3 regions of the Planococcus beijingensis genome follow, and region 2 is predicted to be linked to each of the others. Evidence: riboswitches for the same ligand, from Rfam matches in the RefSeq annotation. Region 2 holds a riboswitch; each other region holds the start of a gene.
What was found. A riboswitch is a leader RNA that binds a small molecule or an ion and turns the genes downstream of it on or off. The one in region 2 is predicted to bind S-adenosylmethionine.
Positions count from the first base shown of each region.

Region 1: linked by a shared signal. The riboswitch ahead of IRE19_RS02640 (methionine biosynthesis PLP-dependent protein) and the one ahead of IRE19_RS00815 (methionine ABC transporter ATP-binding protein) in region 2 are both predicted to bind S-adenosylmethionine.
Region 3: linked by a shared signal. The riboswitch ahead of mtnK (S-methyl-5-thioribose kinase) and the one ahead of IRE19_RS00815 (methionine ABC transporter ATP-binding protein) in region 2 are both predicted to bind S-adenosylmethionine.

Region 1 covers NZ_JADHDZ010000001.1:573,897-581,477, reverse strand. Annotated here, with positions in the region: gene IRE19_RS02655 (cobalamin B12-binding domain-containing protein) at 1-40, opposite strand, end outside; gene IRE19_RS02650 (hypothetical protein) at 57-410, opposite strand; gene IRE19_RS02645 (antibiotic biosynthesis monooxygenase family protein) at 407-712, opposite strand; SAM riboswitch class I at 1,007-1,110, shown strand; gene IRE19_RS02640 (methionine biosynthesis PLP-dependent protein) at 1,187-2,311, shown strand; gene metC (cystathionine beta-lyase) at 2,304-3,476, shown strand; gene IRE19_RS02630 (5-methyltetrahydropteroyltriglutamate--homocysteine S-methyltransferase) at 3,510-4,616, shown strand; gene IRE19_RS02625 (NAD(P)-dependent malic enzyme) at 4,791-6,026, opposite strand; gene IRE19_RS02620 (hypothetical protein) at 6,393-6,725, opposite strand; gene IRE19_RS02615 (DUF4956 domain-containing protein) at 6,813-7,499, opposite strand; gene IRE19_RS02610 (polyphosphate polymerase domain-containing protein) at 7,512-7,581, opposite strand, start outside.
Region 2 covers NZ_JADHDZ010000001.1:147,909-155,489, reverse strand. Annotated here, with positions in the region: gene IRE19_RS00820 (glycerol-3-phosphate acyltransferase) at 1-460, shown strand, start outside; SAM riboswitch class I at 585-699, shown strand; gene IRE19_RS00815 (methionine ABC transporter ATP-binding protein) at 835-1,866, shown strand; gene IRE19_RS00810 (methionine ABC transporter permease) at 1,856-2,506, shown strand; gene IRE19_RS00805 (MetQ/NlpA family ABC transporter substrate-binding protein) at 2,547-3,380, shown strand; gene IRE19_RS00800 (M20 family metallopeptidase) at 3,404-4,609, shown strand; gene pepT (peptidase T) at 4,720-5,937, shown strand; gene IRE19_RS00790 (STAS domain-containing protein) at 6,207-7,226, opposite strand; gene IRE19_RS00785 (hypothetical protein) at 7,460-7,581, shown strand, end outside.
Region 3 covers NZ_JADHDZ010000003.1:340,247-347,827, forward strand. Annotated here, with positions in the region: gene IRE19_RS10360 (sugar ABC transporter substrate-binding protein) at 1-354, opposite strand, end outside; gene mtnA (S-methyl-5-thioribose-1-phosphate isomerase) at 351-1,412, opposite strand; gene mtnK (S-methyl-5-thioribose kinase) at 1,409-2,599, opposite strand; SAM riboswitch class I at 2,674-2,827, opposite strand; SAM riboswitch class I at 3,071-3,180, shown strand; gene mtnW (2,3-diketo-5-methylthiopentyl-1-phosphate enolase) at 3,256-4,470, shown strand; gene IRE19_RS10380 (2-hydroxy-3-keto-5-methylthiopentenyl-1-phosphate phosphatase) at 4,476-5,141, shown strand; gene IRE19_RS10385 (methylthioribulose 1-phosphate dehydratase) at 5,138-5,752, shown strand; gene IRE19_RS10390 (1,2-dihydroxy-3-keto-5-methylthiopentene dioxygenase) at 5,768-6,304, shown strand; gene IRE19_RS10395 (hypothetical protein) at 6,439-7,581, shown strand, end outside.

The DNA of each region.
Region 1 (7,581 bases), 430 kb from region 2:
CCAAAAATAACTCGGCCAACTTTTTAGATTGATTATTCATGTCAGCCTCCTTTACTCTATGAATGTTTCAACACCGCAATGGCACTTTGCAAACAACCTGACATAAAGACTTCTTCCTCTTGTTCTGTATTCCCCGGAAGGATCTGCAGTAAGCGCTCAAAATTATCGATGATTAAGGCTCTTTCAACATTCCGGCTTGTCAAAACAGTTTCCAACCAAATGGCGTACTCAATAAATACCTGTTCATCCTTGAGGGAAAACGCAGTCTCCAAATGATCCAAGTGGTGATGGTTATCTTTTTCTGTATGCTCAAAACCGCGCTCTCCAAAACGCTCCCAAAGTGTCGGGTATGCAGCATATATGCTTTTTGCCGTTTCAGAAGCAATTTTATTTTTTACGTCGTTCTTCATTCTGCCACCACTTCGTACTGCCGAACAACAGGGATAATTCCCGCTAATTCCTGGTCCGGGTAATTTTTCTCGAGATCATGGATCTCCTTGAATTCCTGGCTTCTCACCCACGCCATATAAGATGCTTTCGTATGCCATTCCATATGGACCGTCAATTCATTTTTCTTTTTGGTGTTTTGGATCAATCTAAATAAATGAAAGCCTTCCGCCCGATCGACGCGGCGTGAACGCTTTTGGTAAATCCCGATAACTTCCTCGGTTTTTTCAGGCGGAACAACCACCGTCGAAGTGACAATATACATTTGCTTTCTCCTTTATACACAAAATTTCCTCCATAAATTATAACACTTCGATATGCGAATTAAAAGAATACCGCGGTTCTGTAGTGATGAGCCCTGATTCTTTAACTGGAAGCAAATTATTCTACTTACTGATGCGACATCCGATCTGACATGGATGTACAAGGCTCTATCTACTATTTCCGCTTACTGTTTTCTTTCTATTTTAACTATTTAAAATTCACCCTTGCTTTCCATGGTTAAATGATTTAAGATTAGAAACATCGTAATAGATACAACATAAACTTAATAAGATATTTCTTATCTAGAGAGACGGAGGGATTTGGCCCTGTGAAGTCTCAGCAACCAGTCTGACGAAGACACGGTGCTAATTCCAATAGGCTGCGCCTAAAAGATGAGAAGAATGCGTTTCTAGACAGGGGCTTTCTTCTTTCATTGAAGAAAAGCCCCTGTTTTATTGTTGGGAGGATGAGTGGAATGACAAAAAACAGCTTGGAAACTTTATTGGTTCAATTAGGCAATCGCAGCGATTCAACTACAGGAGCTGTGAATCCGCCCATATATTTATCGACGGCTTATGAACATGAAGGACTTGGCAAATCGACGGGCTATGATTACACACGAACCAAAAACCCGACACGCGCTGTCCTTGAAGAAGGCTTTGCGGAACTCGAAGGCGCCGATGCCGGATTTGCCTGCAGCTCGGGAATGGCGGCTATCCAATTGGTCTTGTCCCTCTTCCGTCCTGGCGACGAATTGTTGGTTCCGGAAGATATATATGGTGGAACATACCGCCTGCTTGACCACTTTACTTCCGCCTATAACATTCATCCCACCTATGCCGAATTTAAGAACGTTGAAGATACAGAAGAAAAAATAACATCGAATACACGGGCATTGTTCATTGAAACGCCGACCAATCCACTCATGCAGGAAATTGATCTTGTTGCCTATGCAGCTTTAGCGAAAAAGCATGACCTGCTGCTGATTGTCGACAACACGTTCTTGACCCCCTATCTCCAGCAGCCGATTGCACTCGGAGCGGATATAGTCATCCACAGCGCCACGAAGTACATCGGCGGCCACAACGATGTACTCGCTGGTTTGGTTGTCGCAAAAGGCGAAAGCATTTGTGAAAGGCTTTCAACATTCCATAACTCGGTCGGCGCCGTACTGTCGCCTTTCGATTCCTGGTTGTTGATACGCGGATTGAAGACTTTGCCATTACGCATGCGCCAACATGAAGCCAATGCCAAAACCATTGCGGAATTCCTGTTGCAGCAATCAGTTGTTTCTGATGTGCTCTACCCCGGAAAAGGTGGCATGTTATCCTTCCGCCTGCAGGACGAAGAATGGGTTGGCCCTTTTCTTGAAAACATTAAACTCATTACATTTGCCGAGAGTTTAGGCGGCGTCGAAAGCTTCATCACTTATCCGGCTACCCAAACCCATGCAGATATTCCATTTGAAGAACGTACCCGGCGCGGCGTTTGCAACCGGCTATTGCGCTTCTCAGTTGGCGTCGAACTCGCTGAAGATTTAATTGCCGATTTGACACAGGCATTTTCGAAATTGAAGAAGGAGGTTGTTGAATATGACTGATCGCATCGAAACCAAGTTTATTCATTCTACCGGAGTTGACCCATTAACCGGAGCTGTCAACGTACCGATTTATTTATCTTCCACATTCCATCAGAAAAGCCTGGATTCATTTGGCCCATTTGATTACAGCCGTTCCGGGAATCCGACACGTCTGGCATTAGAGGAAACCATCGCAAAATTGGAAGGCGGCAAGCGCGGCTTTGCCTTTTCTTCCGGGATGGCTGCTATCTCTTCCGCATTTATGCTCTTGTCTTCTGGCGACCATGTCCTGGTATCAGAAGATGTCTACGGCGGAACTTACCGCTTCATCACAGAAGTGCTGGATAAATTCAATATCGAATACACATTCGTCAACATGACCGATTTGAATGAAATGGCTAATGCCATTCAGCCGAATACAAAAGTCGTCTACTTGGAAACACCATCCAATCCGACTATGAATATTACGGATATCGAAATCGCAGCAAAACTGGCGAAAGCCAATGGCTGTCTGACATTCGTCGACAATACCTTCATGACGCCGCTCTATCAAAATCCGTTGGAACTTGGCGCAGACATCGTTCTTCACAGCGCAACAAAATTCCTTTCCGGGCACAGCGATGTGGTTGCAGGCCTTGCGGTTACAAAAGATGAAGAACTCGGCAATCGCCTAGGTTTTATTCAAAATACCTTCGGTTCGGTCTTGGGGGCACAGGATTCTTACCTGTTGATCCAAGGAATCAAAACTTTAGGAGCACGCCTTGGCCAGTCATCGGAATCAGCACGGACAATTGCCGAATACCTGCACAACCATCCATTGATCGAAGAAGTATACTACCCAGGGTTTTCATTCCATCCGGGCAATCCGATTCACGAACGCCAGGCAAAAAGCGCGGGAGCTGTGCTCTCTTTCCGCCTAGCTGATAAAAAATCCGCACGCGTTTTTGTGGAACATCTGCGGATTCCGGTGTTTGCCGTCAGCCTTGGCGCTGTCGAGTCGATTTTATCGTACCCTGCAACGATGTCACACGGCTCTATGCCTGCAGAGGAACGTGAAAAACGCGGAATCACTGATGGCTTGCTGCGCTATTCCGTCGGCTTGGAACATCCGGATGATTTGGTACAGGATCTTAGCCAAGCATTGGCTCAAGTAGCACGCCGCAACGGGTTAAGCATTGCTAACTGAAAAAATTCTATTAGAGAAAGAAGGAATACAGACATGACAACGACTCAAACGATTACTGCCCCATTCAAGGCCGATCACGTAGGAAGCCTGCTGCGTCCGGCTTCCTTACATACAGCAAGAGAAGATTTCAAAGCCGGAACGATTTCGGCACAAGAGCTTCGAGAAATCGAAACAAAAGAAATCCAACATATTGTCGAGAAACAAATCGAAGTCGGATTAAAAGCCGTTACAGACGGCGAGTTTAGACGTACTTGGTGGCATCTGGATTTCATGGAACATATCAATGGCTTTGAAGGCTATGTGCCGGAATCGGGTTACCAGTTTGCCGGTGAAGAAACAGAGCGCTATGATGTCCGGAATATCGGGGAGATTTCATTTGATCCTGATCACCCGTTCATCCAGGATTTCCTTGAATTGAAAGACATTGTTGACGGCAGAGCTGTTCCAAAATTAACGATTCCGAGCCCCAACCAATTCTTTAATGCGGGAATTCGCAATGCTGCAATTTATCCGGACATTGAAGAATACGCACAAGCCATCATTCAAGTTTACCGAGATGCGTTTCAGGCCTTCTACAAAGCAGGTGTCCGTTACCTGCAAATTGACGACGTTTATATTGCCGGCCTTTCTTCACCGGAAATCCCTTTCAGTGAAGGTGACCACTCCCGCGATTACTTGATTGACCTGGCATTGCGCGTAACCAATGGAGCGTTGGAAGGAAAACCTGAAGATCTGACAGTGACGACTCACCTATGCCGCGGAAATTACAAATCGAAGTGGGCTTTTGAAGGCAGCTATGCTTTGATTGCTCCGACAATTTTCGCAAATGAAAACGTGGACGGATTCTTTCTCGAATACGACGATGACCGTTCCGGCTCCTTTAAGCCGCTTGAACACATTCCTGCCGGTGGCGCAAAAGTCGTTCTGGGCGTCTTTACCTCAAAGAACGGCGAACTGGAAGACAAAGAATCCATCAAAGCCCGCGTTGCAGAGGCTGCCGAGTTTGTGCCGCTTGAGCAATTGTGCATCAGCCCGCAATGCGGTTTCGCTTCTACACACCACGGCAACGAATTGACAGAACAACAGCAATGGGACAAATTGAAATACATCGTGGAAGTATCTGAAGAGATTTTCGGATAAGATCCTTATGGAGCAGCCCTTTGCCGCGCGGCAAAGGGCTGTTTTCTGTCTTCTAATAGGCGCGTTACGGGTTGTGAACGTTCAAATGAATTTGTAGTCGTTCAGCCAAATTCCATACAAAAAAACTCATTCGCTGGAATAAAAGCGAATGAGTTTCTTCTATTATATAGTGTATTATTCTCCGGCTGCCGATAAGCTTGCTGTCTTTTGCTGCAGATCATCCGTTTCAATTGTTTTCCGGGCAACGCCTGTTTCGATTGCCGCTTTAGCAACCGCGGCTGCAACCGCTGAAGCCACACGCAAATCAAATGGTTTCGGTATGACATACTCTTCATGCAGCTCGTGTGTCTCCAATAAGCCGGCTATCGCTTCTACAGCAGCGATTTTCATTGCATCATTGATATCCGTAGCCAAAACATCCAACGCCCCTCTAAAGAGCCCAGGGAAGGCTAAGACATTATTGACCTGGTTTGGGAAGTCGGAGCGTCCTGTTCCAACAACTCTTGCTCCAGCCTGTTTAGCCAAATGCGGAAGGATTTCAGGATTAGGGTTGGCCATTGCAAAGATGATGGCATCATTGTTCATGGTTTCCACCATTTCTTGAGTCAATGCGCCTTCTGCAGAAACACCGATAAAAACGTCCGCTCCTTGAATCACATCTGCCAATAAACCTTCCTTGCGTTCATAATTGCTCATTTCAGCCACTTCTTCTTTAAATGGATTCATGCCGTTTTTGCGCCCTTTAAAAATGGCACCTTTTGTGTCGCACATGATTACATGCCCGAAACCGAATTTGCTCAGCAATTTCACGATCGCAATTCCAGCCGCTCCTGCACCGTTCACCACAATCCGGGTTTCCGGAACGTCTTTGCCGACCAATTTCAATGCATTGATCAAGCCAGCCAAGGTGACGATCGCGGTACCGTGCTGATCATCATGAAACACAGGAATGCCCATTTCCTTTTTCAAGCGCTCTTCCACTACAAAACAAGTAGGGGCTGAAATATCTTCAAGATTGACGCCGCCGAAACCTGGTTCAAGCAACTTCACTGTCTGGATGATGGTTTCTGCATCTGTTGTATCCAGACAGATCGGAAATGCGTCCACACCGGCAAACTCTTTGAACAATATAGCTTTCCCTTCCATGACAGGCAATGCTGCAAGCGGCCCTATATTGCCAAGTCCCAGAACAGCTGTGCCGTCTGTAACCACTGCGACCATATTGCTTTTCATGGTATAGTCATGAACTTTTGCTGGATCTGCCGCGATCTCCCGACAAGGTTCAGCAACTCCTGGAGAATAGGCGAGGCTCAGGTCCCTTTCGTTTTCCACTGCCACTTTTGACCGAATCTCCAATTTCCCTTGATGCGTCCGATGCAATTGCAACGAGTCGTTTTTCAGTTTAGACATGTGCCTCATCTCCCTTTGTTCATAATTGTTTATTATAAAGAGTATTTGAATAATTGAAAGAGTTTTCGGACAATTCATTTATTTTTCAGACTTTAGGCGGATAAAGCAATAAAGCCACTTTTCCTATCTCAATAGTTTTCTCATCTCATTGTAAGCGCCAACACTCCAATAGCAGCAACTATGTGGATTTCCAATACCCTATATTAGAAAAGCACTTAGCCATTTTGATGATTTTCTCCACTCCTGCCTTATTCATGCCATAAATCTATTATTCGCAAAGCCTTTTCTCTTCTCAACCTTAAACCACCTGTTTTCGCGCAAAAAAACCTGCCCTTTCTCAGGGCAGGCAGTCGACAAAATTTAGCTTTACGATAAATGAAATGAATCGTCATATAGCGGTTTCATATGCAGATCATATTCTTTTTTTACATCTTCAATGTCATAAATGTTTCCAGGGTGCTCAGGACTGTTCATTTCTTCTACTTGCTCATGGACAAGGTCAGCAAAATATTTCCCACAAGCTACATCATTTGGATACTTCGCTTTCACCTTGGCAACCAGCTCTTCGTTCAGTATTTGATTGAATGCATGGTACATAGCGGCGTTGACAATCGTCAACGACTTTTTGGAAGCATAAGACACCATATAGTAATTCCCATAACGATCTTTCAGCAAGTCTCTTTTCGCCACAATTTCCATAGCTACGCCCTCCTTCGGTTCTATACTGTTCCATACCCTTCCCCCGCTCCAGAAAAACAGTTCGGAGCAGTATCTCCGGACTGGATCCTACATTTCCTTTAGCTGCAGATAAGACAAGGAGACTTTCAAGTTGGCATTGCGCTCCCGAATCTGATCCAACAATTCATGATCTTTCGTATCAGGCTTGCTGCGGATGGAAAACGTATACAGAATCATTGTCCCCAAGTTGGTGGTTTCCACTTGCCGCAATTGATGATCGAGCGTCTTATCTTTCAGAATATCATCTAACAGCTGTTCATGATTCAAGTTTTCAGGAACTGTGACTTTCAAAATTTGTGTATCGCTCCCTTTTGCGTAGTTTGTTTTAAATAAGAAATAAAACACTGCTGAAGCAAATAACGTCAAGAGAATAGCCAGTTGGAATTGAAACAGTCCACACGTCATTCCTACACAGAGGCCGAAGAAAATGTATGCGATGTCTTTCGCATTCGTCACAGCACTGCGGAAACGGATAAGGGAGAAGACTGCAAATAATCCGAATGCAACGCCTGCATTGCCGCTCACTACGTTCATGACTACTGAAACGACCACACTCATCATAATAATTGTGTGTACAAAATCCTGTGAATAACTTTCTCCATTAAAAGTGTGCTGATAAATTGTTGTGATAATCAAGCTCAGAATCAATGCAATGGCCATTGCTGCTAAACTCATCCAAATAGTCGATTCACCGGTTTCCGGGTTAACATGAAATAGTTCTGTAATAGTTGCCATATCAAACTCCTCCTATTTTACATTTTCGAATTCAGTTTCAAATGAAAACTTCTCATCGCCTAATAGTTCTGTACTTGTGCAA
Region 2 (7,581 bases):
CATTGTTAAAGGCTTTGCCGCTGTCGCAGCTTGTCGTTTTCTGCTGGAAAAGGGTGCCTTTTCCCCCGAAATCATTTGGACTTTTCTATTTATAATAGGTGCCGGTGTCGTATTCGGCCATAATTTCCCATTCTATATGAACTTCAATGGCGGCAAAGGCACGGCTTCGGTGATCGGTGTCATGCTGGCACTGGACTGGAAGCTCGGGCTGGTTGGCCTGGCACTTCTCATCGGTGTTTCGCTTGCGACGGATTATTTGGTCATTGGTGTACTGGTCCTTTACGCGGTTTATTTTGTTATCGCTTTTGGTCCTGCCGTCGGACCATGGCCATTGCTGACAGCTTGTGCCTTATTTGCTATGGCCATATGGAAACATAGCGAAAATATTATTCGAATAAAAAATGGAGAAGAGAAGAAAGTTTCCTCCATTTTTAAAAAGAAACCAACAAATCCAGTCTGAAAGCGGTTCCAAACTCATTATTTTCTTCATTTCAAAGATTGTGAAATAAATATCAATAATTCCCTTGACTTTTTTGTTATTTCACCATAAAGTAAGAACCACGAATCGAATAGCATACATCACTTTCTTATCAAGAGAAACCGAGGGACAGGCCCTAAGACGTTTCGGCAGCAGATTTGTTTAAAAGCAAAAACTGTGCCAACTCCTGCAAATGCTCTAAAGCATTTGGAAGATGAGAATTAGATGGTTTCAACAGGAGCCCTCTTTTTTCTTATGGATGAGAAAAAAGAGGGCTCCTTTTCCATTTTCTCCGAAGAATGTGAGACACCGTCGATTTAATAAGATCCATTACAGCATGAGGAGGTTCAATCACCATGATTCAATTCGAAGGCGTCGCCAAGACCTACCAATCCGGGAAACAAGAAATCCATGCCTTGAACGGAATTGATTTGACCGTCGAAACCGGCGAGATTTACGGAGTCATCGGCTTTAGCGGAGCCGGAAAGAGTTCATTGATCCGCACAGTGAACCTGCTTGAACGTCCTTCTGCAGGACGCGTCTTAATCCAAGGGAAAGATATTTCCACTCTATCCAGCAAAGAAATCCGAACCATCCGCAAGGACATCGGCATGATTTTCCAGCATTTCAATCTGTTGAGTTCAAAAACGGTTTACCATAACGTCGCGATGCCATTGCTGCTCGCTAAGACACCGAAAAATGAAATTGATGAACAAGTGAAGCAACTGCTGGACTTTGTCGGACTGGCCGATCAGGCACAAAAATACCCCGACCAGCTGTCAGGTGGACAAAAGCAACGCATCGGCATTGCCCGTGCACTTGCGACCAATCCTTCCGTTCTGTTATGCGATGAGGCAACATCAGCGCTCGATCCCCAAACGACCAAGTCGATTTTGGACCTATTGCGCAAAATCAATAAAGAATACAACATCACCATCCTGCTCATTACTCATGAGATGGGAGTTATCCGGGAAATTTGCGATAAAGTGGCTGTGCTTGAAGCAGGAAAAGTGATCGAACAAGGCAGCGTCTTCGACATTTTCTCAAACCCGCAGCAGCCGACCACCCAACGGTTTGTCCGTTCCGTCATGAACGACGAACTTCCGGAAACCCTGCTTGCGCAAATCCGCAATGCCCAAAGCGATAACGCGATCTATCGTCTGCAGTTCACTGGAAATTCCGTCGGCCAACCGTTCATGTCCCGTGTCTCGCGTGAATTTAAAGTTGACTTGAACGTGCTGTTCGGCAACATCACCGAGTTGCAAGGCGTTCCATACGGCAACTTGATTGTCGAATTTGCCGGCGAACCAAGCGAAATCCAACTGGCTTTGTCCTCTATCCGGAAAAGCAATATTGATATAGAGGAGGTCAATGATTATGTCCGTTAACTACGATCAGATTTTAGAAGCTTTATGGGAAACCATTTACATGACCGGCGCGGCATTCGGTTTTTCCTTATTCATCGGCTTCCCGCTTGGCATCCTGCTGGTGGTCACCCGCAAAGGACACCTGCTGGAAAATGAACCGGTTTCCAAAGTATTGAATATCGTCATCAATATTTTCCGCTCAGTCCCATTCATCATTTTGATGGTTGCCATCATTCCGTTGACACGCCTGATCGTCGGCACGTCCATCGGAACTGCAGCCGCCATCGTCCCACTGGTCTTTTACGCAGGACCTTATATTGCACGGCTTATCGAAAACTCCTTGTTGGAAGTCGATAAAGGAGTAATTGAAGCAGCACAGGCCATGGGCGCCACGCCGATGCAGATCATTTTCCGCTTCCTCATTCCTGAAGCTTTGAGTTCACTGGTTCTGGCTTTGACCATTGCGATTGTCGGCCTGATCGGAGCGTCCGCAATGGCAGGCGCTATTGGAGGCGGAGGCCTTGGCGACTTGGCGATCACTTACGGTTACCAACGATTCGATACGCTTGTGATGTTCATTACCGTCGCAATTTTGGTCGTACTCGTACAAGGCGTCCAATCGCTCGGGAATGTATTATCACGGAGTGTCAGACGCAGTTAAAAAATAAAAACAACCTAGAAAAAAACTGGAGGAATTACTCATGAAAAAAATTACAGCATCCGCATTATTGGCAGTTTCAGCTTTGGTCTTGGCAGCTTGCGGAGACGAAAGCAGTTCGGAAGGAAACACGAAAGTGACACTTGGCATCAGCGGTTCCGATACTACTATCTGGGATTACATTGCCGACAAAGCAGAAAAAGAAGGAATCGATTTGGAGATTCAAACCTTTTCTGATTATGTCGCGCCGAACCTGGCACTTGCCGAAGGCGAACTTGATTTGAATGCATTCCAGACTATTTCTTACTTTGATGAATTTGTCACAGAACACGATATCGACATTGTTCCGATCGGTTCTACGGTAATTGCGCCGATGGGCCTGTATTCCGATAAATATGAGTCGATTGATGAAATTCCTGAAGGCTCCCAAATCGCAATGCCGAACGAAGCCACCAACATGGGCCGTGCCCTGTTGCTGCTTGATGAAGCAGGGTTGATCACGCTTTCTGAAGATGCCGGCCTTACCGGAACAGCAGAAGATATCATCGACAATCCGAAAAACATTGAAATCATGCCGATGGTTTCCGGCCATACCCCTCGTGCTTTGCCGGATGTCGCAGGATCGGTCATCAATAATGGTGTCGCAGTTGATGCCGGCTTGAATCCGACAGAAGATCCGATTGCCGGTGAAAGTGATACAGCTACCCCTTATATCAACTTGATCGCCGCGAATGCGGAAGATGCCGATAATGAAGCTTATTTGAAAATCGTTGAATTGTATCAGGAACAAGACACAGCTGACTTCATCATCGAACATACAAAAGGCGCTCAGATTCCGACTGTCGTGACAGTTGATGAACTGGTCGATTACCAGTAAAACCTAACTTAGGAGGAGTTCCAATGACACTTATCAAGGAAGCAGCCCAATCCATTTCCCAGTCCATCGATTCCAAGAGCGAGATTTACATTGAAACAAGCCAAGCGATCCACGCAAACCCGGAAATCGGCAACCAAGAGATTTTCGCCAGTTCGTTATTGATTAAACGGCTTGAAGACGCTGGATTTAACGTCGATAAAAGTGTCGCCGGCCATTACACTGCTTTTTTTGCCAGCAAGGAAAGCGCACTTCCCGGTCCGACAATTGCTTATCTTGCTGAATATGATGCACTTCCTGGAATTGGCCACGCCTGCGGCCACAATATCATTGGAACGACCAGCGTTGCTGCGGCCATCGCACTCGCAGAAACCTTAGATTCAACCGGCGGCCGTGTAGTTGTTCTTGGAACTCCTGCAGAGGAAGGCGGACCAAACGGCAGCGCCAAAGGCAGTTTCGTCAAACACGGCCTGCTCGAAGGCATTGATGTTGCTTTGATGCTCCATCCTTCCGGAAATTCGGCTGTCACAGGCCCTTCTCTTGCAGTCGATCCCTTGGAATTCCATTTTTACGGCAAACCAGCTCATGCAGCAGGCTCGCCTGAAGAAGGCATCAATGCGTTGGATGCAGTGCTGCAATTGTTCAACAGCATCAATGCATTGCGTCAACAATTGCCTTCTGACGCTCGGGTTCACGGAATCATCACCCATGGCGGCGATGCACCGAACATCATTCCGGAATACGCGGCTGCCCGTTTCTATATCCGCGGAGATTCCTGGAAGAAAACATCGGATACAGCCCGCAAGATCCGGGCGATTGCAGAAGGCGCTGCTCTGGCAACCGGTACGACCGTGAAAATCGAACGGTTCCAGAATGAAGTACGTGATTTGGTCATCACCCCTGCTTTGGATGCAGTTGTCCGCAGCGAACTCGAAGCACAAGGCGAGACGGTGGCAGATTCCCGCATTTCCGGCCTTGGTTCCACCGATGCCGGCAATATCAGCTATGAAGTCCCCACTGCCCATGGCTATATCAAAATTGGCCCTGAAAGTTTGATTGCCCACACCGAAGATTTCCGTGAAGCCGCTAAATCTGAGGATGGCGACAGAGCTTTGATCAAAGGCGCTAAAGCATTGGCCCATACCGGCTATCGCCTGCTGACAGAAACTGTTCTTCTGGATCAGGTGAAAGCTGCACATGCCGAAGCCGTGAAAGCAAAACAAGAGATGTAATGGAGCGATGTCCTGAAGGGGCATCGTTTTTTTATTTGTGTCCAGAGTTTTCATCATTTTCCTGCTTCATGCTAAAATATGAGTAGCACTTATTTTAGGAGGAATTTTACATGTTGGAAACCTTGATCGAACGGCTCGTCCGTTATGCAAAAATTGATACACAATCTGATTTCAATAGCGAATCCACCCCTTCTACCGCAGGGCAATGGGACCTGCTTCATGAACTGGAAAAGGAAATGAAGACAATCGGACTTACGGACGTCGGCATGGATGAAGCCGGGTATCTGTTCGGTACACTGCCTGCCAATACAGATCGGGAAATTCCGGTCATCGGTTTCCTGGCACATGTTGATACCGCAACAGACTTTACCGGAAAAAACGTCACCCCTCAACGCATCGACAATTATGACGGCCAGGATATCCCGTTGAACGACAGCATTGCGATGACAGTATCGGATTTTCCGGCGCTTAAAAATTACGTCGGCCATACTTTGATTACCACAGACGGGACAACACTTCTCGGTGCTGACAATAAAGCCGGGGTTGCTGAAATCATGACCGCTATGGAATACTTGAATGCCCATCCTGAAATTGAACACGGAACCATCCGTGTTGCTTTTACACCTGATGAGGAAATTGGACGCGGTCCCCATAAATTTGATGTGAAACGCTTTGATGCTAAGTACGCTTACACCATGGACGGCGGTCCTCTTGGCGAATTACAGTACGAAAGCTTTAATGCCGCAAGCGTCAAGTTGATTGTCCAAGGCAAAAGCGTCCATCCGGGATCTGCAAAAAACAAAATGGTGAATGCCCAAACAGTCGCCATTCAATTCCAACAGGAAATGCCGAAAAACGAAGTTCCTGAATTGACCGAGAACTATGAAGGATTCATTCACTTGAACAACTTTATCGGCAATGTGGAAACAGCGGAATTGACTTACATCATCCGTGATTTCGACAAAGAAAAATTTGAAGACAAAAAACGGCATATGCAGGCAGTTGCCGAAAAACTCCAGCAGCAATACGGGGAAGAGGCTGTGCGTTTGGAAATCGAAGATCAATACTATAACATGCGTGAAAAAATCGAACCGGTCATGGAAATCGTCGATAATGCAGAACGTGCAATGACGGCATTGGGCATCAAACCGGATATTGTGCCTGTACGCGGCGGTACAGATGGCTCACAATTGTCCTACATGGGTCTTCCCACTCCGAACATTTTCACAGGTGGAGAGAACTATCATGGGAAATACGAATTCATTTCTGCTGAAAACATGGAAAAAGCAACGCAGGTCATCATTGAAATCGTGAAATCCGCTAAATAAAAACAGCATCAAAAAGGCGTATTGGACTGGATCCCATACGCCTTTTTTGATTTAGTTTTATTTTTCTAAACTCCAACGCACATGTGTTTGAACCATAAGCCAACCTGGTCATGCTCCGCAGAGTTAAACAGGCACTTCCGCTTTTCTTTGTCCAGCTCCAGCGCCTAGAACCTCGGGGTCTTAAGTCCGCTTGCCTGTGCGGCTGAAAACATGCCGCTTCGGCAAACTGCCTTAAGCCTGTCGGTTCTTGACAGGCACTTCCGCTTTTCTTAGATAATGCTTCTTCCGTTTTGCGCCAGTGCGTAATGAATGCCGTGCTGCAAGGTTTGGAAACAGTTGAATTTCGACAGATCGATGGCCGACTCTGTAATGGTCATGCTCATCTTCGCTGAAATCCCTACCAATACCGTTTGTGTCCCGATCATGGCTGCTGTCAATCCGAGTTTTTCAATCAGCATCGCAGCAGGCTGCGTAAAATTGTTGTTTAATCCTGTCAGATCTAAAATCAAATACTTGGCTTTATGCGTCGGCAGGTTCTGCAAGGTTTTCACCAATAGCTCTTCTGCCCGTGCTTCATCATAACTGCCCAATAACGGAACCACCACAATGTCTTCAAGAACCGGGATGAGCGGCGATGAAATCTCTTTGATCATTTCATTTAGTTCCCGCGTTTTTTCATCCACCAACCGTTCCAGCTCATTGATTTTTTCCGCTTCTTTCAGACGGGACAGATGATGGATGTTCTTTTCAATCGTCTCTTCCGAAGGGAAATACTGAATAACACTTTCTTCAAAACCGTCCAATTGATGATGGACAACTTTATACCAAATATTCTGTTTGAACAATGAGGAGAAAATACCTGCATAATGGGCAGGCAGAAAACTGCCTCCTTGCTCTTTCCCTTGCGCCATGTTAATGGTGTGTTCCCAGCTGTTTTTCAGATGCACTTCAAGTGTCTGGGTTTCTTCGTTAAGTTCTTTAATTTCCGCTAATCCCCATCCTGCAGATGCATATGTATTGGTGATCAGGCCTGCAGCCTCTTCTATAGAAACGCCTTTCATGCCCTGGAAATATTCTCCCACTACAAGCCCTTGGCGAAATCCAGTTGATTCCAGTACGACGTTTGCCGCGTCTTTCCCTGAAATCTCTTCTATGGAATCAAAAAACATTTTCATTGCTGATGCAGTCCAAAAAAGAACAGATTCCTGTCCTTCAAATAAGAAGCGGCCTTCAGCCAAATCCCATTCAAAATTCAAGCCGCCTACTGTTATTGCTGGTTTTATATCCATTTTGAAGCCCCTTTCGTTCATTGGTTCTATTTTACCACATTGGTTATATAGCTTATGGCCATCATGCTATTTTTTAATCTTTCCTTAAATTTTCTTTCCAATCCAGATAAATATTCTACTAGATATCCATACTTGCTCGTACAATAATACAGGAAACGCCAATAAGCATCATGTTTTAAAAAATTTCATTAAAGGAATACAGAGAATAACACTAAAAGGAAGAGGTGCTTTACATGTCAGACAAAAAACCATTCGATCAGGAAGACCGCAAAACAAGAGACGGTGCTTCTATGGATAATCCAGAACAGTCAAAAACAGATAGAAAAAGCCTTTCCGAAATGCATGAAGAGGAAAT
Region 3 (7,581 bases), on a different contig from region 2:
CAAGGCTTCTTTTGTTCCATGGTCAATCAAAATGCCATCGACACCTTGATTGATGGCTGCATCCAGGTTAGAGGCCATTTTCGCCAAATCCCCTTCAGAAGTGAAAACAGTTGCTTTCCCTCCGAATTTCTCAACCTGTTCTTCTACACCCGCTATGTATTGGGCGCTGAATGTCCCTAAATTGATTTGCATGATCAAGGCAATTTCTTTGCCGGCAAGTGGATGGTCTGAAGCCTCAGCCTTCGTATCTGAAGAAGTTTCTTCCTCGCTGACATTCCCTTTTGGTTGGCAGGCGGTTAATAAAATGCTGATAAATAAAAGTGCGGCAAGCAGCCAGATGGATTGTTTTTTCATCGTATTTCTCCTTTTCCTGTAAATGCACCAAGCAAGTCAGGGATGTTTTTTTTGTATTCTGCAGTGATGATGCCTTTTTCGGTGATGATGGCGGTGATGAGATGTGCCGGCGTCACGTCGAATGCCGGATTAAACACTTTCGTGCCAAGAGGTGCGACCGGCTGTCCGTTCGTATGGGTAATCTCCTCCGGGTTTCGTTCTTCAATCGGAATAACGGTTCCATCCTCAATCGACAAATCGAATGTTGATGCCGGCGCCGCTACATAAAATGGGATGCTGAAAGCATTGGCCAACAAAGCTAAGTTATACGTCCCGATTTTATTGGCTGTATCGCCGTTGGCTGCAATGCGGTCCGCGCCTACAATGATGGCTTCAATTCCTTTGGCTCCAATGGTGTGCGCCGCCATGCTGTCGGTGATCAATGTGACATCAACCCCTGACTGCTGAAGCTCCCAAGCTGTCAGACGCGCACCTTGATAAACCGGACGGGTTTCACAGGCAAATACTTCAAACTCACGGCCGCGTTCGCTGCCAAGATGAAATGGCGCTAAAGCCGTACCGTATTTAGCGGTAGCAATCGAACCGGCGTTGCAGATGGTCATGACTTTCGTCTTTCCTTGCAGCAATACCAAAGCGTGTTCACCAATGCTGCGGCAGGACTCTTCGTCTTCTTTATGGATTTTCACAGCTTCCGCAAGCAGCAGCAATTTTGCCTGCTGCACGTTCTCCGCTTCTTGCACCTTGTCTTTCAAGCGGCTGAGCGCCCAGCCCAGGTTAACGGCAGTCGGCCGTGAAGAATTCAAATACGCTGCATCTTTTTCGACGTATTGCTGAAAAGCTTCCAAGGAAACTGCCTCGTGCCGCTGTGCTCCTATCGCTAATCCATACGCAGCGGTGATGCCGATGGCCGGAGCTCCGCGCACCTTCAAGGAGAAAATCGCGTTGTACACATCTTCTACAGTTTCAAGTGTTAAATAGTCAATCTCATGCGGCAGTTTCTGCTGATCCAGAATGGTCAGCTGCTGCCCATCCCATTTGATGGATAACGGAATGCTCATATGCGTGCCTCCTTTAGAATTTCCACCAAGTCTTTGATGGAAGCAGTTTGCTCGCGCTTAAGGATTAATTCCCGCCCAGTCTGCAATGCCTGCTTCTTGAAGGAAATTCTTTTATCATTGTCTTCGATGCTGTCCAAGTCTTTGACATGCGCCAGGCCAATCGTCCGGCGGATCAATTCGCAGCCTGCGAAACCAACGGCGTCGGCCAGTACTTTGCCGAGGACATATTCAAGATATCCTTCGGTCTCCTTGAACGATTCAACGCTCTGCGTTTGCCACAGTTCCGTAAATGAAGAAGCGAATACTTCCCATGTTTTTTCAATGTGGGCTACGATTTCCTGGCGATCCTCGCCTTCCCGTGTAATCGTTTGGAAAATCAAGTTGGCCAGAAACAATCCGACATCAAAGCCGATCGGGCCGTAAAAGCCGAACTCCGGATCAATGACTTTCGTTTCGGCCGGCCCCGCAAAAATACTGCCGGTGTGAAGGTCTCCGTGAAGCAGCGCTTCCGCTTCAGTCAAGAAACTCTTCTTCAATTTCGCCACTTCCAGCTGCAGTTTGCGGTCGTTCCAAATCGCTTCTGCTGCTGCCTGCAGCTGCGGTTCGTAATCATTGGTGTCAACATCGAAGAATGGATCGGTAAAAATCAGGTCTTCTGTGATTTTGCATAGCTCCGGATTGGAAAACTCAGCAGCCAATCGTTTTTTCTCAAAAGGATGCAGCCCGTAATCAGAAGTGTGGAATAAGGTCTGGGCCAGGTATTCGCCGATATCCTGTGACAGCCTTGGAAATTGCCGGCCGTTGATCAAGCCTTCCCGCGCAATTTCGAGATGCGATAAATCTTCCATCACCGTTATAGCCAATGCTTCGTCCGTTGCATGGACGGCCGGCACCAAAGACGGCACAAACTCGCCGTGCTTCTTCAGAACATTGGCTTCGATCGTCGCACGCTTCAATGTCAGCGGCCAACTTTCGCCGATGACTTTGGCATATGGCAAAGCCTGCTTGATGATCAGCCGCTTGCCTGTGGCTTCCTCTTCAATTTGAAAAACATAATTTAGATTGCCGTCGCCGATTTCCCGGCACGTCAAGTGAGCTGTATGATCAAATGCTTGAATCGCTTTCGCCAATTCGATGGCAGCTTCTTCGGTTAATGCTTTATAGGTGGTTGGAGCCGTAAGTGTCATGGTCAATCTCCCTTTCTCTGCAATATAAAAAGCCTCTTTCCAAAAGAAAGAGGCCAGAATAAGAGATCCCATGCCTCTTATCTTTCAGAAAATAAATTTCTGATGGAATTAGCACCGTGCCTTACAGGATATTCATCCTGGCGCCAAAGCGCCCCGTCTCACAACGGTATTACGGTCGGTTGCTGGGCGTCATCGGGCCAAAATCCCTCTGCCAGCTCTTGATAAGAGTACTGCTTATCGTGCTATTAAGTTCTGAAATGAATCCTATCACGATTCAGAATTGACTGTCAATCACATTTTTTAAATAAAAACAATTTTGCAACAATGCTGTTGACAGATTTCTGTGCACATGAAATAATCAGAATTACTTTACTCTATTAAAGCAGCTCTACCATTTCGAATGATCATTTCTTTTTACGCTGAGATTCTATAAGTAGGACCAGCCCAAAAAACTTACCCAATTTCATATCTTTCTTATTCAGAGCAGGTGGAGGGACAAGCCCTATGATACCCGGCAACCGGTCCAATGGTGGACACGGTGCTAATTCTTGCAGCCAGAACCGATGGCTGAAAAATAAGAAGTTGTTAAAGCCCTTAACCTCTTCTTATTTGAAGAGGTTTTTTATTTTTTAAAATTGCATGGGAGTGTTGAATACATGAGCATCTTGACTGCTACTTATCAATTATACGGAAAGCCTGGTTCTTTTGAGAAAAAGGCGGAAGGCATCGCTTTAGGTCTGACGATCGGCTCCTGGACCGATTTGCCGCTCCTTGAACAGGAGCAGCTGAAACATCATAAAGGAAACGTCGTTTCCATTAAGGAATTTGAAGAAATCAACCATCCATTGAAACCCGAACTGGTCAAAGCGGAAGTTGCTGTCGCTTATCCGTCCGCCAATTTCTCTGCTGATCTTCCGGCCATCTTGACCACGGTTTTCGGAAAATTGTCATTGGACGGAGAAGTGAAGTTAGTGGATCTGGATTTCAGCCACGACTTACTCAGCCATTTTCCCGGTCCACGCTTCGGCATTGAAGAAATCCGCAACACACTTGGCGTAGCCGGACGGCCGCTTCTGATGAGCATATTCAAAGGCGTCATCGGCCGCGATCTGGATTTTCTGTCTGCTCAATTGCGTGAACAGGCATTGGGTAGAGTGGACTTGGTCAAAGACGATGAAATTTTATTCGACAATCCGCTGACCCCATTTGAAAAACGCATCACCACTGGTAAGGACGTGCTGACAAGCGTTTATGAAGAAACAGGCCATCGTACGCTTTATGCGGTGAACTTGTCAGGACGAACTTCCGCACTGAGAGGAAAAGCACGAAAAGCACGTGAACTTGGTGCGGATGCTTTGTTGTTCAATGTTCATGCCTACGGGCTCGATGTATTGCAGGAACTGGCTGAAGATGATGAAATTGCTTTGCCGCTCATGGCACATCCGGCTTTCAGCGGTGCTTTCACTTCTTCCACTTTCTATGGTCTCGCTACGCCGCTCGCCCTCGGGAAATTGATCCGCTATGCAGGAGCTGACTTCTCCCTGTTTCCTTCTCCTTACGGCAGTGTTGCATTGGAGAAAACAGCGGCCCTTGCGCTCGGCAAAGAACTGACGATAGACAGCCCTCTGAAGCGCAGCTTCCCCGTTCCATCCGCAGGCATCCACCCTGGCCTTGTGCCATTGCTGATGGCTGATTATGGAATCGACAGTGTCATCAATGCCGGCGGCGGTGTCCATGGACATCCCGCTGGTGCAGCTGGCGGCGGACAGGCTTTCAGGCAGGCCATCGATGCGGTACTGCAGGGAGAAACTCTGCAGGCGGCAGGCAAACAACATCAAGAACTACAAACAGCACTTGAGCTATGGGGGTGAACCACTTGAGTAAACCGATTATTTTTTGCGATTTTGACGGCACCGTTACAGCCAATGACAACATCATCGCCATTATGAAGAAATTTAATCCACCGAACTGGGAAACCGTCAAAGACCAGATTCTTGACCAATCCATTTCGATACGTGAGGGGGTTGCGAAGATGTTCTCCCTCCTTCCGGTTGAGGCAAAAGACGACATCATTTCGTATGTGCTGGAGCAGGCCGAAATACGCGAAGGCTTCAGCGATTTTGTCGCTTATACGAAACAACAGCAGCTTCCTTTGTACATTGTCAGCGGCGGCATCGATTTCTTTGTTTACCCGCTGCTTGAACCATTTGGACCTTTTGACGGCATCTATTGCAACAGCGCCGATTTTTCAGGAGACACCATCAAACTGGTATTTCCACATGGCTGTGACGAAACCTGTACCAGCCAAGGCTGTGGCTGCTGCAAACCATCCGTCATCCGGGATCTTCTAGGCAGCAGCGCCAAAAGTATCGTCATCGGCGATTCCATCAGTGACTGGGAAGCCGCCAAACAAGCCGATTTTGTCATTGCCCGGGATCTGCTGGCTGAAAAATGCCAGGAAGCGGACATCGACTATAAACCGTTTGAAACTTTCCATGAAGTCATCGCCATTGTGGATGACTATACAGGGGTGAGGTCATGACGGCATTGCACGATAAATGGCTGGAACTGGCCGACGTCAAGGATGAACTGGCGATTCGTGACTGGTTTATGGGAACCAGCGGAAATCTTGCCATCAAAGTGGCGGACGAGCCACTTGAATTTCTGGTTACCGCCAGCGGAAAAGACAAGAAAAAACGCACTGACGAAGACTTCCTTCTTGTGGATGCCGATGGACAGCCGGCAGCTGAGACTCTATTGAAGCCTTCTGCAGAAACTTTGTTGCACTGTGCGATATATGGAAAGACAAGGGCCGGCTGCAGCCTCCACGTCCACACGGTAGCCAATAACGTCATTTCCGAATTATACGGAGATGTAGGAAAAATCGATTTCCAGGGGCAGGAATTGATCAAGGCCTTTGGATTATGGGAAGAAGATGCTGTATTGACCATTCCGATCATTCCAAATCACGCCGATATCCCCACGCTCGCCGCAGCCTTTGAACCTTATATCACTGCCGATAAAGGAGCGGTGCTGATCCGCAACCACGGCATCACCGTTTGGGGAAAAGATGGCTTTGAAGCAAAGAAGCTGCTTGAAGCCAGCGAATTTTTATTTCAATACCAATTAGCGTTACAACTACAGTTAAAATAAGAGAGGAAGATTTAAATGGCGATCATTAAAATTCAAGGAACAAACGAAACAATCGAGGCACAAAACGAAGTAGCGGCATTTCTGGAGCAGCAGGAAGTTGTGTATGAGCATTGGGACAACACTAAACTGCCCGAGAACCTGCGCGAGAAATTTGATTTGAGCGATGCTGACAAGGACGAAATCCTTCAGGCGTTCAAAACAGAAATCGATGATATCTCCGAGCGCCGCGGCTACCAGGCAGCGGATATCATTTCCCTGTCTGACTCTAATCCGAAATTGGATGAGCTGCTGAAAAACTTCCAGCGCAAGCATATTCATACAGATGACGAAGTCCGTTACATCGTCAGCGGACACGGCGTGTTCATCATCCAAGGAAAAGACGAACGTTTTTTTGAAGTTCACCTGACGCCAGGCGACTTGATCTCGGTTCCTGAAAACATCACCCATTACTTTACACTTGCTGACGACCGCAAAGTCGTAGCTATCCGCATATTTGTAACGACTGAAGGATGGGTACCGGTTTACCAGGAAGAAAGCAGTGTACAAAGCTAATAATTTTTTCAAAAAGACTCGAGTAATCGAGTCTTTTTTATTTTGAAAAACAGGTAATTTTTTTCTATTTTTAATGTCTTTTAAGCTATAATGTCTTTTGAGTTATATTTTGTAAATAGAAATGAGTGATATGTATGAAGAAAACGCTTCTATCTATATCAGCAATTATTATTCTGCTTTTGCTGCCCGTCCTTGTCTGGTTCTTTAAAGAAGAAAAAATAGTAAACATAGCTATACTCGATAAAACAGTTCCGACTGATAGCTATCGGGAACATAAAGGACTGACCTGGCTGTTGAATCACCATCGCTATGTAACAGAATCCCAAGAGCCCTATCAGGCAGAGTCCGATTATTACGGCTTTGTTCCGGATGAACAAGCGGAAAGCTATACAATCCGTGAGTTGCCTCAAGATCTATCTGGAACGGACTTGATTTATTTAGCGGATTCTTATGGAGTCTATGAAGAAGATCTTCCTTGGCAGTCTGCAGAGAAAAAGCCGGGCACTTCATCCATGCTTTCCGGCGGGCTTGAAATGGCTGAATGGCAAACCATCAAAAAGCAGGTGCAGTCCCAAGGCACGGACTTGGTTGTAGAATTCAATACCTTCGCCTCCCCAACTACGGAAGAAGTCACACAGGACATGAACGAATTCCTGGGATTGGAATGGAGCGGCTGGAGTGGGCGCCACTTTGCGGATCTCCATTCTACTGACGGCGAAGTACCTCAATGGATTATTGAGAACTATGAAAGAAATGATGCAGAATGGAATTTTGAAGGGGCCGGATTTGTCTTGGTCAATGATGCTGAAGGTGAAATCGTGGTTCTTTCTGAAGATGCTGGAGAAGTCGGTACTGACGGGCTTCGCCTTGCATTCACTGAACAAGGTACAGCTCAATTCGAGTTGAAGGAAAGCCCTTCTTTTGATTATTGGTTTGACATCAACCAAGCGCAGTCAGGCACCGAGGTCTTAGCAGACTACCAATGGAACCTGGAAACTAAAGGCAGCGACAAATTGAAAGCAGCAGATATTCCGTTGGATTTTCCAGCTGTCTTTCATCAATCGAAACACGGAGCGGATCTTTATTACTTTGCAGGGGATTTTGTCGATATGGATGACACGCCAAACTTCTACCGCTATTCAGGATTCTCGAAGCTGCGTTCATTCCTTTCCATGGAATCGCTTGATGGCGAAAAGAGTTTTTATTGGCAGACTTACGTACCTATGATGGAAACGATTTTGGCGAATGCAGAACAGAAGAAAAAACAAGTTGAAACA